2 regions of the Streptomyces sp. NPDC044704 genome follow, and region 2 is predicted to be linked to the other one. Evidence: riboswitches for the same ligand, from Rfam matches in the RefSeq annotation. Region 2 holds a riboswitch; the other holds the start of a gene.

Region 1 (8,080 bases), on a different contig from region 2:
CTCGTCGACGTGGTACGGGACCACGTTGTAGAGCTTGCCGGAGAAGTTGATCTTCATGCCGTGGGTCAGGTGACCGCCGTGGGCCAGGTTCAGGCCCATGATCGTGTCGCCCGGCTTCAGCAGCGCGAACATCGCGGCGGCGTTCGCCTGCGCGCCGGAGTGCGGCTGGACGTTCGCGGCCTCGGCGCCGAACAGCGCCTTGATCCGGTCGATCGCGATCTGCTCGACGACGTCGACGTGCTCGCAGCCGCCGTAGTAGCGGCGGCCCGGGTAGCCCTCGGCGTACTTGTTGGTCAGGACCGAGCCCTGGGCCTCCATGACGGCGACGGGAGCGAAGTTCTCCGACGCGATCATTTCCAGGGTCGACTGCTGGCGCACGAGCTCGGCGTCGACGGCGGCGGCGACGTCCGGGTCGAGCTCGTGGAGGGGGGTGTTCAGTACAGACATCGAGATCCCCTGGGGTGTCAGTTGTCGGAGTGGGTGAGCGCGGCGTACTCCTCGGCCGAGAGCACCTCGCTGGGCTCGGCCGAGAGGCGCACCTTGAACAGCCAGCCACCCTCGAACGGCGCCGAGTTCACGAGGGCCGGGTCGTCCACGACGTCCTGGTTGGCCTCGACGACCTCGCCGGAGACGGGGGAGTACAGGTCGCTGACCGACTTGGTCGACTCCAGCTCGCCACAGGTCTCGCCCTCGGTGACGGTATCGCCGACCGCGGGGAGCTGGGCGTAGACGACGTCACCGAGCGCGTTGGCCGCGAACTCCGTGATGCCGACCGTCGCGACGCCGTCCACGGCGTCCGACAGCCACTCGTGCTCCTTGGTGTAACGCAGCTGCTGGGGGTTGCTCATGACCTGATTCTCCTGGATGCGGGGGAGTGGATACGAACAGCGGTCTCGGGTACTGAGACGCGGCCGGACGGCTTCCCGTACGGCTGGTGCACGGCTCGGCCGTGTGCGGAACTACTTCTGCCGCTTGTAGAACGGCAGGGCCACGACCTCGTACGGCTCATGCGTACCGCGAATGTCGACGCCCACGCCGGAGGTGCCGGGCGCGGCGTGCGCCGCGTCTACGTACGCCATCGCGATCGGCTTGCCCAGCGTCGGGGAGGGGGCGCCCGAGGTGACCTCGCCGATGACCTGGCCGTCGGCCACGACCGGGAAACCGGCGCGCGGGACGCGGCGGCCCTCGGCGATCAGGCCGACCAGCTTGCGCGGCGGGTTCGTGGCGGCCTTCTCGGCGGCGGCCTCCAGCGCGGCGCGGCCGACGAAGTCGCCCTCCTTCTCGAACTTCACGACCCGGCCCAGGCCCGCGTCGAACGGGGTGAGGGAGGTGGTCAGCTCGTGCCCGTACAGCGGCATGCCCGCCTCCAGGCGCAGCGTGTCGCGGCACGACAGTCCGGCCGGGACCAGGCCGACGCCCGCGCCCGCCTCGGTCAGCGCCTGCCACAGCGCGACGGCGTGCTCGGGGGAGACGAACAGCTCGAAGCCGTCCTCGCCGGTGTAACCCGTACGCGCGATCAGCGCGGGGACGCCCGCGACAGTGCCGGGCAGGCCGGCGTAGTACTTCAGGCCGTCCAGGTCGGCGTCGGTGAGGGACTTCAGGATGCCGGGGGACTCCGGGCCCTGGACGGCGATCAGCGCGTACGCGTCGCGGTCGTCACGGACCTCGGCGTCGAAGCCGGCGGCGCGCTCGGTGATCGCGTCCAGCACGACCTGGGCGTTGGAGGCGTTGGCGACGACCATGAACTCGGTCTCGCCGAGGCGGTAGACGATCAGGTCGTCCAGGATCCCGCCGTCCTCCTGACAGATGTGCGTGTAGCGGGCGCGGCCGACGCCGACGGTGGAGATGTTGCCGACCAGCGCGTAGTCCAGCACCTTGACGGCCTCGGGGCCGGTCAGGGTGATCTCGCCCATGTGGGACAGGTCGAACAGGCCGGCGCGGGTGCGCACGGCGTTGTGCTCGTCGCGCTCGCTGGCGTACCGCAGCGGCATGTCCCAGCCCGCGAAATCGGTCATGGTCGCACCGAGCGAACGGTGCAGCGCGTCGAGCGCGGTCAGGCGGGGGGCAGTGCTCATGGGTGTGGCTCCCGGGTCCCAGGGCATGACATGACGAGGACGATCCTCCCCATCTGTCATCGGAACCTGAGAGGTTCGCCGGGAGTTCCCGCGCGTACGGGGGAAATTCCACGGCTTGCACCTTGGGTGGAGCACGCGCCGACGGCCGTCGGGGGACGGTCGCGTCGCGGCTCGCTTTTCAGATCTGCCTCATCCACGCGGTACGGGGCCTGAGAGATTCAAGGGAGGTACTTGCTCCTTCGGCGCCCGCGCACGGCCTTGCGGCCCTGCCGGGACTCTCCCGCGCGGATTCAAGCGGCCGGTATGCAGTTGGTGTCCAGATGGCGCACATCATTGCACGGGACGTCCGGGAGCGGGCGGCGGGGCCCGCAAGAACGTACGAGCGGAACCGGGACCGCCGGATTACCGTCTCTTTACACTCAGTGGGCACGGGGCTTTCGCGGCCCGATTTCGGGGGGAGACACTGTGCGGAGATTCGGACTCATGACCACCACGGGAACAGTCGACGGGGTACCGGCCCAGCGGGGCCGCGGGGCGGACCCGCGCGTCCTCGTCGAAGGCGCCGGACCGGTCCGTGACCTGCGCGGACCCGCCGTGTGCGTACCGCAGCGCCTCGGTTTCCCGGCCGGGGACATCGTCGTGGTCTCCGGGCTGCCCGGCGGTGGCAAGAGCACCCTGATCAAGCGGGCCGCCCCGGGGGGTGGCATCGACTCCCAGGACGCCCGCGAGCGCTGGGAGCACCGGATGCCCGCCGCCCTCCCCTACGCCGCGTACCGGCCGCTCGTCCGCGCCGCCCACTACTGGGGCCTGTGGCGCAAGCTCGGCTCCGGCGAATCCGTAGTGGTCCACGACTGCGGGACCCAGAGCTGGGTCCGGGGCCTGCTCGCCGCCGTCGCCCGCCGCCGGGGCGGCTCCCTGCACCTGCTGCTGCTGGACACCACCGCCGAGGAGGCCCTCGCCGGGCAGGCGGCGCGGGGGCGCCGCGTGTCCGCGTACGCCTTCGCCCGGCACCGCGGCGCCGTCCGCCGGCTGCTGCGGGAGGCGGAGGCCGGTCGCCCGCCGGCCGGGTGCGCCTCCGCGATCCTGCTGGACCGCCGCTCGGCCGCCGCCGTGACCTCCATCGCCTTCCACGGCTGACTCCGCTTCCCCGGCCGGCTCCGGCCGGCGCGCCCCTTGCCGATAGCCTCGGCAGCACATCGGCGGGACATACGGAGGGCAGGGGCACATGCAGGGCAGCGGCTGGCCGGCGAACGAGTTGGAGCAGGTGCTCGGGGCGGCGCTCGGGCAGACGGACGCCGGGGAGCGGATCCTGGAGGTCCTCGGGCGCAGCCCGGTCTGGGTACCGCTGCCCCAGGGCGGCAGCCCCGAGCAGGGGAGCCTCGACCTGCCCACGATGCTGATCGGCGGGGAGGCGTACGTCCCCGTCTACAGCTCCGAGGCACAGTTCCGCTTCTGCGCCGGGCCCGGCATGGCCTTCGCCGTCGCCCCCGCCGTGGAGTTCGCCCGCGGCCTGCCCCCGCAGCTCGGCATCGCCGTGAACCCGGAGGGGGCCGTCGGGGTGCCGCTGCCCCCGGCCGCCGTCGCCGAGCTGTGCCGCACGGGACGGACCCCGCTCGACGGCCCGGCCACCGGCGGGCGCGTCCGGCTCTTCGAGCCCGACTGGCAGGAGGACCCGGTCGACTTCCTGGCCGCCGCCGCGGAGGAGTTCCGCGCCACCGGGGTGGTCGCCGCCGCGTACCGCTGCCTGGCCAGCGTGGAGGGCGGGGCCCCCGAGCTGTACGTCGGTGTCCGCCTGGTGGGATGGGATCCCGAGGTCCGGGCCGCCCCGCTGGAGGCCCTCGGACGGGCCCTGGCCCGCGTACCGGCGCCCTGGCCCGTGCAGTTGATCCTCCTCGACGCCGCCGAGGACCCGGTCACGGAGTGGATTCGTGAGCGCGTACGCCCCTTCTACCTCCCGTAGCGCCGCTTAAGCTGGTTGGTACGTGTGGACGACGGGCGGACGAAGAGGGGTACCGGGTGAGTGCGTCAGGCACGGCCGCGGCCGGGCAGGTCGAGCACATGCTGCGCCAGGTGACTCCCGGGCGCTATGAGAGCTACGAGTCATTCCTGCACGCCCTCGCGGAGGGCCGGCTGTGGATGCTGCTGTGGCAGGGGCAGCCGGGCTCGCCGGACGCCCAGTACGGCGGCATGGAGGTCGAGGGCCTCGGCTACGCGCCCTGCGTGACCTCCCCGCAGGAACTGGCCGCGAGCGGCTGGAACCGCGGCTACGAGGTGGTCACCGGCCGGGACATCGCCCGCGCCCTCTACCCGGACCGCTGGGGCCTGTGGGTCAACCCGCACGCCCAGGGCGGCGGGCTCGGCGTGCCCTGGGCCGACCTGCGGCGCGTCGCCACCGGCCTGGACCGGATGCCGGCGGGCCCGCTGCGGCTCTCCGAGCCCTCCCTGGAGCTGCCGCAGTTCTACGGGCTGCTGACCCGCCACGCGCACCGCACGCCCGCCGTGCGCTCGCTGCGCCGCGCCTGGGTGCAGCCCTCGCTGGGGTCGGCGTACCTGGCGGTGGGGCTCGACCTCTACGACGCCTCCGCGCCCGCGCTGGAATCCGTACGGGAGATGATGCGGCAGTCGGTCGGGGCGGTGCCCGAGGGGGTGCCCGTGTGCACGGTCGCGCTGGCCGACGAGCACGACCCGGTGGCGATGTGGCTGCGCGCGCAGACCCGCCCGTTCTACGACCGGGAGGGCCAGGCGGCGGTCTACTAGGACCGCCGACGAACCGGGCGGGACGCTCCGAGGGGCGTTCACCGGGTCACCTACAGGGAAACCGGGCACCTGCCCGGACTCTGGGACGGACATGTCCGGCGACATCGGGCCGCCGGGAACCACGGTTCCCGGCGGCCTTCGCCTTGTCCGGATTTCATCACTGATGGGCATCCAATTGGCGTGGTAGTCCTGTGAGTTGGGCGTGATGTCCGTTTGCGTACCGAACGGCCGGTCTTGCTCCGCTGAGCCGCCAGCGGAGTCCGGATAACGGGAACCCACGCGTCAGATCACGGTTGCGCATCCATTCATCTGCGGGTCTGGCGGCTGGTCGAGCGCCCGATGAAGACTCCCCACCCAAGAGCCGGTCAGTCCTCCAGGACCCGGTTCGGTACGTGGACTTCGCTTGTTGTTTCGCACGGCACTTCCCGCACTTTCCGCACTTCAGCTGCTCCGCACCCGCACTCCGCACGCGTTCTGCGTGTACCACGCACTCCGAGCGCCACTCCGCACCAACGCCGCCACAGCGGCGGGCATGGGCCGGCTACCCGTCGGCCGAGAGGGGTCCCCACCACGATGACGGCACCACTGCACGACACGAGCGCGGAAACACCCGCACCCGTGTCCGTAGCCGACGTCCCTGCCAAGGCCATCGAAGGCCGCTCGCCCGGTCGCATCGCCTGGATGCGGCTCAAGCGTGACAAGGTCGCGCTGACCGGCGGCGTGGTCGTGATCCTCCTGATCCTGGTGGCGGTCTTCGCGCCGCAGATCGTGAGCCTGCTGGGCCACCCGCCCAACGAGTTCCACGAGGACATGATCGACCCGGACCTGGGCACGCCGATCGGTTCCTTCGGCGGCATGAGCTCCGAGTTCCTGCTGGGCGTCGAACCCACCAACGGCCGCGACGTGTTCAGCCGGATCGTCTACGGCGCCCGCATCTCGCTGGTCGTCGCCTTCCTGGCGGCCTTCGTGTCGGTCCTCCTCGGCAGCTTCCTCGGCGCGCTGGCGGGCTTCCTCGGCGGCTGGGTCGACGGCCTCATCAGCCGCCTCATGGACCTGCTGCTGGCCTTCCCCCAGCTGCTGTTCACCATCGCCCTGGTCTCGGTCGTCCCCAACTCCCTGCTGGGATTCGAGGGTTCGGGCGTCCGGATGGGCGTGCTGATCGTCGTCATCGGCTTCTTCGGCTGGCCGTACATCGGCCGCATCGTCCGGGGCCAGACGATCTCCCTCCGGGAGCGCGAGTACGTCGAGGCCGCCCGCAGCCTGGGAGCCGGCCGCGGCTACATCCTGGTCAAGGAGCTGCTGCCCAACCTGGTGGCGCCGATCCTCGTCTACTCGACGCTGATCATCCCGACCAACATCCTGACGGAGGCCGCCCTCAGCTTCCTCGGTGCCGGCGTCAAGCCGCCCACCGCCTCCTGGGGAAAGATGCTGTCCGACGCCATCCCCATCTACCAGGACGACCCCATGTACATGGTGGTCCCGGGTATCACGATCTTCATCACCGTCCTGGCGTTCAACCTCTTCGGGGACGGGCTGCGTGACGCACTCGACCCCAAGGGCAGCTGAACCGCTTCTCGATTCACCCACCTATGGAGGTTGGACAACCGTGATCCGCAGAAAGCAGGCACTCGCGATCACCGCCGTGATCGCCGCCCTGTCGCTGACCGCCGCGTGCGGTGGCGACGACGGCAAGACCGAGGGCAAGGCCGGTGACGGCGGCGCCGCGTTCAACGCCGCCACCACCGGCGTCGTGAACCCCTCGGACGCCAAGGGCGGCGAGCTGAAGCTCTGGTCCCCGCAGGACGTCGACTACCTCGACCCGGCGCGTGCCTACTACGGCTTCGTGTGGAACATCCAGCGCCTCTACGTGCGCCAGCTGCTCGCTTACGACAGCAAGCCCGGCAAGGACGGCACCAAGCTGGTCCCGGACCTCGCCGAGGCCCTGCCGGTCCTGAGCAACGACGGCAAGACGTACACCGTCAAGATCAAGGACGGCGTGAAGTTCGAGGACGGTTCGCCGATCACCTCGAAGGACATCAAGTACGGCATCGAGCGCGTCTTCGCGCAGGACGTCCTGTCCGGCGGTCCGACGTACCTGATCGACCTCCTCGACCAGGGCCAGAAGTACCCCGGCCCGTACAAGGACACCGACCCGAACAAGATGGGTCTGAAGTCCGTCGAGACGCCGGACGACAAGACGGTCGTCTTCAACCTGGCGAGCGCCAACTCCGACTTCAGCTACCTGCTGGCCATGCCGTCCTCCTCGCCGGTCCCGGCGGCCAAGGACACGGGCGCCACCTACACCAACAAGCCGCTGTCCACCGGCCCCTACAAGGTGGAGAGCTTCACCGCGGGCAAGGGCGCGACCTTCGTCCGCAACGAGAACTGGGACCCGAAGACCGACACGATCCGCAAGGGTCTGCCGGACAAGGTCTCCTTCACGGTGACGACCAACCCGGACGACATGGACCAGCGCCTGCTGTCCGGTGACATCGACCTCGCGGTCGACGGCACGGGCATGCAGCAGGCCGGCAAGAACAAGGTCCTCAAGGACGAGAAGCTCAAGAAGAACGCGGACAACCCCTTCACCGGCTACATCCGCTACTTCGCCTTCCCGCAGACCGTCGCGCCGTTCGACAACGTCGAGTGCCGCAAGGCCGTCATCTACGCGGCCGACCCGAAGTCCCTGCAGACCGCCCGCGGCGGCCCGACCAGCGGTGACCTCGGCGCCAACATGCTGCCGCCCGGCATCCCCGGCTCGGACAAGTCCTTCGACCCGTTCGGCCTGACGAAGGGCGAGCCGCAGGAGGCCAAGGCCAAGGAGGCCCTCAAGGCCTGTGGCAAGCCCGACGGCTTCGAGACCACCATCGCCGTGCGCAACAACCGCGCCCCCGAGGTGAAGAGCGCCGAGTCCCTCCAGGCGGCCCTCGCCAAGGTCGGCATCAAGGCGACGATCGACCAGTACGACGGCAAGCTCTCCTCCTCCACGATCGGTTCGCCCGAGAACGTGAAGAAGAAGAACTACGGCATCATCGTCATGGGCTGGGGCGCCGACTACAACTCCGGCGCGGGCTTCCTCCAGCCGCTGGTCGACGGCTCGTTCATCCTGCCGAACGGCAACAACAACTACACCGAGCTGAACGACCCCGAGGTCAACGGGCTGTTCGACAAGGCCGCCTCCGCCGCCACGCCCGAAGAGGCCGCGCCGTTCTACACGGACATCAACAAGAAGGTCATGGAGAAGGCGC
Region 2 (8,080 bases):
GCCACCAATGCCTCCGCGGGGCAGCCGCGGCGCGAGGAGCCGTCCATGTCGGCCGAGCAGGTTTGCAGCAGGTGTGGGCACCGCAGCGATGCGGCCAGCCGCTTCTGCTCGAACTGCGGGGCGCCGCTGCGGGCGGGCCTGACGCCGGAGCGTGCCTCGGAGACCACGTCCACGATCTCGATCTCGGGCCTCGAGGCCTACGAGGCCGAGGTGTCGGGACAGCCGCACGCGTCGTCCTCGCTGTCCCCCGAGGCCCAGGCCGCGGTGGAAGCGCTGCCGCCGGGTTCCGCCCTGCTGATCGTCCGGCGCGGCCCCAACTCGGGCAGCCGCTTCCTCCTCGACGGCGAGCTGACCACGGCGGGCCGGCACCCGCAGAGCGACATCTTCCTGGACGACGTCACCGTCTCCCGGCGCCATGTCGAGTTCCGCAGGGGCCAGGAAGGCGGCTTCACCGTCTCCGACGTGGGCAGCCTCAACGGCACGTACGTGAACCGCGAGCCGATCGACTCGGTCGCCCTGCACAACGGCGACGAGGTGCAGATCGGCAAGTACCGGCTGGTCTTCTACGCGAGCCTGCGGGGCATCTGACCCTCCCCCGGACCCGGTCCGGGGGGACCCCAGGGAAGGTTCCATGCTGCGTACCCCCACCGGCGGTGCCCCGAAGAACGGCACCGCCGGCCAGGCCGGGCGGCTGGTGAGCATCGGCACGGTGCTGACCATGCTGCGCGACGAGTTCCCCGAAGTCACGATCTCGAAGATCCGTTTCCTGGAGGCGGAGGGGCTCGTGGAGCCCGTGCGCACACCTTCCGGATACCGCAAGTTCAGCACGGCGGACGTGGAACGGCTCGGGCGCGTCCTGCGCCTCCAGCGCGACCACTACCTGCCGCTGAAGGTCATCCGGGAGCAGCTCGACGCCCTCGACCGGGGTGAGCAGATCCGCATCCCCGGACCCACCGCCCACGGGGAGTCCGTCGATCCCGCGAGCCCGTCCGCCGTGTACGGCGAGGTGGGCCGGGAGCGGCCGACCGTGCCCCGGGTCGGGCGGGCCGAGCTGATCGCCGCCGCGGAGGCGGACGAGGTCCAGCTCGTGGAATGGGAGTCGTACGGGCTCATCTCCGAGGCGCCGGGCGGCGGGTTCGACGCGGAGACCGTCACCGTGGCCCGCCTGATCGCAGATCTCGGACGGTTCGGGCTGGAGCCGCGCCACCTGCGGGCCATGAAGGCCGCCGCGGACCGCGAGGCCGGTCTGGTGGAGCAGGTCGTCTCGCCGCTGCGCAGGCACCGCAACCCGCAGACCAGGGCGCACGCGGAGGCCACGCTGAAGGAGCTCGCGGGACTCTCCGTACGGCTGCACGAGGCCCTCGTGCAGACCGCTCTCGGCGTCCGGTTGCGCTGACGGCGCTGGTCGGCGTGCGGCCCCGACTACCCAAACCGGCCGGGCAGGTCCTAGGGTTGCTGTGTGAACGAGCTCGACGTTGTGGGTGTCCGGGTGGAAATGCCCTCCAACCAGCCGATCGTGCTCCTGCGTGAAGTGGGAGGCGACCGGTACCTCCCCATCTGGATCGGTCCTGGGGAGGCGACCGCCATTGCCTTCGCACAGCAGGGGATGGCCCCTGCCCGGCCGCTGACGCACGACCTGTTCAAGGACGTGCTGGAGGCGGTCGGTGAGGAGCTCACCGAGGTCCGGATCACGGATCTGCGGGAGGGCGTCTTCTACGCGGAGCTGGTCTTCGCCAGCGGGGTCGAGGTGAGCGCGAGGCCTTCCGATGCCATAGCGCTGGCCCTGCGGACGGGGACGCCGATCTACGGCAGTGACGGTGTGCTCGACGACGCCGGAATCGCCATTCCCGACGAGCAGGAGGACGAGGTGGAGAAGTTCCGCGAGTTCCTCGACCAGATTTCGCCGGAGGACTTCGGTACCGGCCCCCAGTGAGGAGCGGAGCGGGGAGCGCGGCGAAACGCGGGCCGCGTCGTCCACCGGGAACCTTCAGCCCATTCGAGTAGCCTTTCCCCGCAATGGGGTACGGGAAACCACTCTCAGGGTGATTATCACTCGGCGTGCCGAGTGTGGCGATCGTTGACGCACCCCTGGTCACTGCCTACCTTCAAGGTGGGCAGGTCAAGGACGGAGGGTCGGCGTGAGGATCACGGGCGACGGTACGACCGGGGGCACCCCCGCACGGAGTGATGGTGGGTCGTACCCGCTGCACGGCGGCGCGGCCGGGCCCGCGCACCGTCAGCCGGCGTCCACGCCGGTCGGACCGGTGGGCGACGACCCGGCGCCCGAGCAGGTCGGCTACCGGGGCCCCACGGCGTGCGCCGCGGCCGGCATCACGTACCGGCAGCTCGACTACTGGGCGCGGACCGGGCTGGTGGAGCCGAGCGTCCGGCCCGCGTACGGGTCCGGCACGCAGCGGCTGTACAGCTTCCGCGACGTGGTGGTCCTCAAGATCGTCAAGCGCTTCCTGGACACCGGGGTGGCGCTGCAGAACATCCGCGCCGCCGTGCAGCACCTCCGTGACCGGGGTTTTCGCGACCTAGAACGCATGACGCTGATGAGCGACGGCGCGACCGTGTACGAGTGCACCTCGCCGGACCAGGTGGTGAGCCTGCTCCAGGGCGGGCAGGGCGTCTTCGGCATCGCGGTCGGCGTCGTCTGGCGCGATGTGGAGAACGCCCTGTCGCAGCTGCACGGGGAGCGCATCGACACGGGCGAGACCCTCCTCGGCCACAATCCGGCCGATGAGCTCGCCGCACGGCGGAACCGGGCCGTCTGACCGATGTCAGTGCCGTAGGGCAGCATCGGGGCTGTGAGAGCCGCGCCGACCATCCTGCACCTGGACATGGATGCCTTCTACGCCTCGGTGGAACAGGCGTCGAAGCCCAGCCTGCGCGGGAAGGCCGTGATCGTCGGCGGGCTCGGACCGCGCGGGGTGGTCGCCACCGCCTCCTACGAAGCCCGCCGCTTCGGGGTGCACTCGGCGATGCCGATGGCCCAGGCCCGGCGGCTGTGCCCGAACGGGGCCTGTCTGATCCCCCGCTTCAGCCTCTACCGCGAGGTCAGCGAGCTGGTCATGGGCCTGCTGCGGGAGCTGTCACCGCTGGTCGAGCCCCTCAGCCTGGACGAGGCCTTCGTCGACCTGGAGGCGGGCGGCTCCGCCTTCGACGCGGCCGGTGCCAGGGCGGCCGGGGAGCGTCTGCGGGCCGACATCACGGCTGCCACGGGGCTCAGCGGCTCGGTGGGGCTGGCCGGGTCGAAGATGCTCGCCAAGGTGGCCTCCGAGGAGGCCAAGCCGGACGGGCTGCTGCTCATCGAGCCGGGCACCGAACGGGAACTGCTCGCGCCGATGTCGGTGCGGACCCTGCCCGGGGTCGGGCCGGCCACCGGGGAACACCTGCGCCGGGCCGGGATCACCACCGTGGGGGAACTCGCCGAAGCCGGTGAGGACGAGCTGGTCCGGATGGTCGGCAAGGCGCACGGGGCGGGGCTCTACCGGATGGCGCTGGGCCTCGACGACCGGCCCGTGGTCGCCGAGCGCGACGCGAAGTCCGTGTCCGTCGAGGACACCTTCGACGTGGACCTGCACGACCGGGTACGGATCCGCTTCGAGGTGCAGCGGCTCGCCGACCGGTGCGTGGGGCGGCTGCGCGCCTCCGGACACTCGGGCCGGACCATCGTCCTGAAGGTCCGGCGCTACGACTTCTCGACGCTGACCCGCTCCGAGACCCTGCGGGGCCCCACCGACGATCCGGGGGTGGTGCGGGAGGCCGCCGCGCGGCTGCTGGAGGGCGTGGACACCACGGGCGGGGTGCGGCTGCTCGGCGTCGGCGTGACGGGCCTCGCGGACTACACGCAGGAGGACCTCTTCGCCCAGGTACTGGCCGCCGAGGCGGAGGCGGAGGGGGTCGCGGCGGCGGTCGGCGACGCGAGCGGGGCCGTTGCGCCGGACGGGGCGGAGGGGGCGGACGCACCGTCGCGGGCTGCGGATGCCGGTGCCGATGCCGTGGAGGCGGCGGGAGAGGCCGTGGAGGCGCCCGGGGCGCCCAGGGAGCCCGGGGCGGACGGGCCGGCCGTCGCGCGGCACTGGGCGGCCGGGAGCGACGTACGGCACGCGGTGTACGGGCCCGGCTGGGTCCAGGGCAGCGGGGTGGGCCGGGTGACCGTACGGTTCGAGCGGCCCGGATCCCCGCCCGGCCGGGTCCGCACCTTCCGGGTGGACGACCCCGAGCTGGAGCCGTCCGATCCGCTGCCCCTGGTGGGAACGTCCGATTCCCAGTGCCGCGGCCGGAAGGACTAGCTGCGTCCGGTCAGGCGGCCCGCGGCGCGGCGGCGCTTCTTGGCGGGCGGGGGCGGGGCGTGGCGGAACTCCGACGGGAGGGCCACGTCCAGGCCGTAGTGGTGGTACAGCTGGAGCTCCTGCTCGGGGGAGAGGTGACGGCCGACCCCGAAGTCGGGGGCGTCCTTGATGAGGGAGCGCTCGAACGGCACGCGCAGGGCGTCGTCCACCACCTCGCTGGGCTCCAGGGGGACGAACGCGTCCCGGCCGAAGAGCCCGGTCCGCACGGCCGCCCATTCCGGAACGCCCGTGGCGTCGTCGAGGTAGACCTCGTCCACGGTTCCGATCTTGGCGCCGTTGCGGTCGAATGCCTTGCGGCCGATCAGGCTGCGCGGATCGATGTCGGTCTGCACGGTCCCTCCACTTGGTCGCAACTCCATCCGTAATCACTACAAAAGTGCATATCCGGGGAGGGGGCCACTCGAGGGAGGGTCCAGATCCTCGCTGGTAGGCTGGGTGACGGCTGTTGACCCTGTGCGGGAGAGTCCTCCGAGTGAGCTCGACGGAGGCGCCGAAGGAGCAAATCCTCCCCGGAATCTCTCAGGCATACGTACCGCACGTGAAGAGGCCACTCTGGAAAGCAGGGGCGGTGCCGGGACGCAGTGCCGGCTCCTCCCCTCACCGACGGTGAAAGCCGGACCCCACGGGCGACCCCTGTGAGGCCCGGTGAAGCTCTCAGGTTGAGATGACAGAGGGGGAGGCCGTCCGGGTGCCCGCGCCGTGGTGCCCCTCGCAGGTCATACGACCAGGAGGCCTCCGTAATGACCGCCAACCGCATTCCGCTCTCTCAGCTCGAGCGAGGCATCCCCTTCGAGCAGCGCCACATCGGCCCGGATGCCGAGGCGCAGGCGAAGATGCTCGCCCACGTGGGCTACGGCTCCCTGGACGAGCTCACCGCCGCCGCGGTACCGGATGTGATCAAGACCGCCGAGGCGCTGAACCTGCCCGAGGCGCGGACCGAGGCCGAGGTGCTGGCCGAGCTGCGTTCGCTCGCCGACCGCAACCAGGTCCTGACCTCGATGATCGGCCTCGGCTACTACGGGACCTTCACCCCGCCGGTGATCCTGCGCAACGTCATGGAGAACCCGGCCTGGTACACGGCGTACACGCCCTACCAGCCCGAGATCTCGCAGGGCCGCCTGGAGGCGCTGCTCAACTTCCAGACCGTCGTCGCCGACCTGACCGGTCTGCCGACCTCCGGCGCCTCCCTCCTCGACGAGGGCACGGCCGCCGCCGAGGCCATGACGCTGGCCCGCCGGGTCGGCAAGGCCAAGGGCAACGTCTTCCTCGTGGACGCCGACGCGCTGCCGCAGACGATCGCCGTGATCGAGACCCGCGCCGAGCCGATCGGCATCGAGGTCGTCGTCGCCGACCTGTCCGCCGGCATCCCGGCCGAGATCGCCGAGCGCGGGATCTACGGCGTGCTCGTCCAGTACCCGGGCGCCTCCGGTGCCGTACGGGACATCAAGCCGGTCATCGACCAGGCGCACGGGCTCGGCGCGATCGTCGCGGTCTCGGCCGACCTGCTCGCCCTGACCCTGCTGACCTCGCCGGGCGAGCTGGGCGCGGACATCGCGGTCGGCACCACCCAGCGCTTCGGCGTTCCGATGGGCTTCGGCGGCCCGCACGCCGGTTACATGGCCGTCCAGGCCAAGCACGCCCGCTCCCTGCCCGGCCGCCTCGTCGGAGTCTCCCTGGACGCGGACGGCAACAAGGCCTACCGCCTCGCGCTGCAGACCCGCGAGCAGCACATCCGCCGCGAGAAGGCCACCAGCAACATCTGTACGGCGCAGGTGCTGCTCGCCGTCATGGCCGGCATGTACGCCGTCTACCACGGCCCCGACGGCCTGCGGACGATCGCCCGCCGCACCCACCGCTACGCCACCCTGATCGCCGCGGGCCTGACGGCGGGCGGGGTCGAGATCGTGCACGGCTCGTACTTCGACACGGTCACCGCCCGGGTTCCCGGCAAGGCCGCCGAGGTCGTCGCCGCCGCCCGCGAGGGCGGGGTCAACCTGTTCCAGGTCGACGCCGACCACGTCTCCCTCTCCTGCGACGAGACCACCCTGCGCGCCGACGTCGACGCCGTCTGGGCCGCCTTCGGCGTCTCGGCCGACCTGGAGGCCCTCGACGCGACCACGGCCGACACCCTCCCCGAGGGCCTGCTGCGCTCGGACGAGGTCCTGACGCACCCGGTCTTCCACCAGCACCGCTCCGAGACCGCGATGCTGCGCTACCTGCGCAAGCTCTCGGACAAGGACTACGCGCTGGACCGCGGCATGATCCCGCTGGGCTCCTGCACGATGAAGCTCAACGCCACCACCGAGATGGAACCGGTGACCTGGCCCGAGTTCGGCCAGCTGCACCCGTTCGCCCCGGTCGCGCAGGCGGAGGGGTACCTCACGCTCATCACGGAGCTGGAGGAACGTCTCTGCGAGGTCACCGGCTACGACAAGGTCTCCATCCAGCCGAACGCCGGCTCCCAGGGCGAGCTCGCCGGCCTGCTGGCCGTGCGCGCCTACCACCGCGCCAACGGTGACGAGCAGCGCACCGTCTGCCTCATCCCCTCCTCCGCGCACGGCACCAACGCGGCGAGCGCCGTGATGGCCGGCATGAAGGTCGTCGTCGTCAAGACCGCCGACGACGGCGAGGTGGACGCGGACGACCTGCGCGCCAAGATCGAGCAGTACCGCGACGAGCTCGCCGTGCTGATGATCACCTACCCGTCGACGCACGGCGTGTTCGAGGAGCACGTCGCCGACATCTGCGCCCAGGTGCACGAGGCCGGCGGCCAGGTCTACGTGGACGGCGCCAACCTGAACGCCCTGGTGGGTCTGGCCAAGCCGGGTCACTTCGGCGGCGACGTCTCGCACCTGAACCTGCACAAGACCTTCTGCATCCCGCACGGCGGCGGCGGCCCCGGCGTGGGCCCGGTCGGTGTCCGGGCGCACCTGGCCCCCTACCTGCCGAACCACCCGCTCCAGCCGACGGCCGGTCCCGAGACGGGCGTGGGCCCGATCTCGGCCGCCCCGTGGGGCTCGGCGGGCATCCTGCCGATCTCCTGGTCGTACGTACGCCTGATGGGTGGTGAGGGCCTCAAGCGCGCCACCCAGGTGGCGGTACTCGGCGCGAACTACATCGCCAAGCGTCTGGAGCCGCACTACCCGGTGCTCTACACCGGCCCGGGCAACCTGGTCGCGCACGAGTGCATCATCGACCTGCGCCCGCTGTCGAAGTCGACGGGCGTGAGCGTCGACGACATCGCCAAGCGTCTGATCGACTACGGCTTCCACGCGCCGACCATGTCCTTCCCGGTGGCCGGCACGCTGATGATCGAGCCGACGGAGTCCGAGGACCTCGCCGAGATCGACCGCTTCTGCGACGCGATGATCGCCATCCGCGGCGAGATCGAGCGGGTCGCGGGCGGCGAGTGGCCGCTGGAGGACAACCCCCTCGCCAACGCCCCGCACACCGCCGCGGCGCTGGGCGGCGAGTGGAACCACCCGTACACCCGGGACGAGGCCGTCTTCCCGGGCGGGGTCACGGCCGCCGAGAAGTACTGGCCGCCGGTGCGCCGGATCGACGGCGCGTTCGGCGACCGGAACCTGGTGTGCTCCTGCCCGCCGCTGGACGAGTACGACAACTGATCCCGCCTGATGCGGTGACAGGACGCTGACGCGTGGGAAGGGGCCGGTCCCGGAGCTTTTGGCTCCGGGACCGGCCCCTTCGTCGTCCTCGTCGGT

Evidence for each region. A riboswitch is a leader RNA that binds a small molecule or an ion and turns the genes downstream of it on or off. The one in region 2 is predicted to bind glycine.
Region 1: linked by a shared signal. The riboswitch ahead of gcvT (glycine cleavage system aminomethyltransferase GcvT) and the one ahead of gcvP (aminomethyl-transferring glycine dehydrogenase) in region 2 are both predicted to bind glycine.

What each region holds. Positions count from the first base shown of each region.
Region 1 is NZ_JBWKGY010000007.1:152,895-160,974, forward strand. It holds gene glyA (serine hydroxymethyltransferase) at 1-447, opposite strand, end outside; gene gcvH (glycine cleavage system protein GcvH) at 465-848, opposite strand; gene gcvT (glycine cleavage system aminomethyltransferase GcvT) at 960-2,075, opposite strand; glycine riboswitch at 2,264-2,368, opposite strand; gene AC07B0_RS19470 (AAA family ATPase) at 2,559-3,212, shown strand; gene AC07B0_RS19475 (enhanced serine sensitivity protein SseB) at 3,301-4,035, shown strand; gene AC07B0_RS19480 (enhanced serine sensitivity protein SseB C-terminal domain-containing protein) at 4,092-4,832, shown strand; gene AC07B0_RS19485 (ABC transporter permease) at 5,406-6,398, shown strand; gene AC07B0_RS19490 (ABC transporter substrate-binding protein) at 6,439-8,080, shown strand, end outside.
Region 2 is NZ_JBWKGY010000002.1:6,222-14,301, forward strand. It holds gene AC07B0_RS04350 (FHA domain-containing protein) at 1-588, shown strand, start outside; gene ftsR (transcriptional regulator FtsR) at 632-1,396, shown strand; gene AC07B0_RS04360 (bifunctional nuclease family protein) at 1,460-1,933, shown strand; gene AC07B0_RS04365 (MerR family transcriptional regulator) at 2,139-2,777, shown strand; gene AC07B0_RS04370 (DNA polymerase IV) at 2,811-4,298, shown strand; gene AC07B0_RS04375 (PRC-barrel domain-containing protein) at 4,295-4,690, opposite strand; glycine riboswitch at 4,805-4,903, shown strand; glycine riboswitch at 4,905-5,039, shown strand; gene gcvP (aminomethyl-transferring glycine dehydrogenase) at 5,099-7,984, shown strand; gene AC07B0_RS04385 (DUF5999 family protein) at 8,080-8,080, opposite strand, start outside.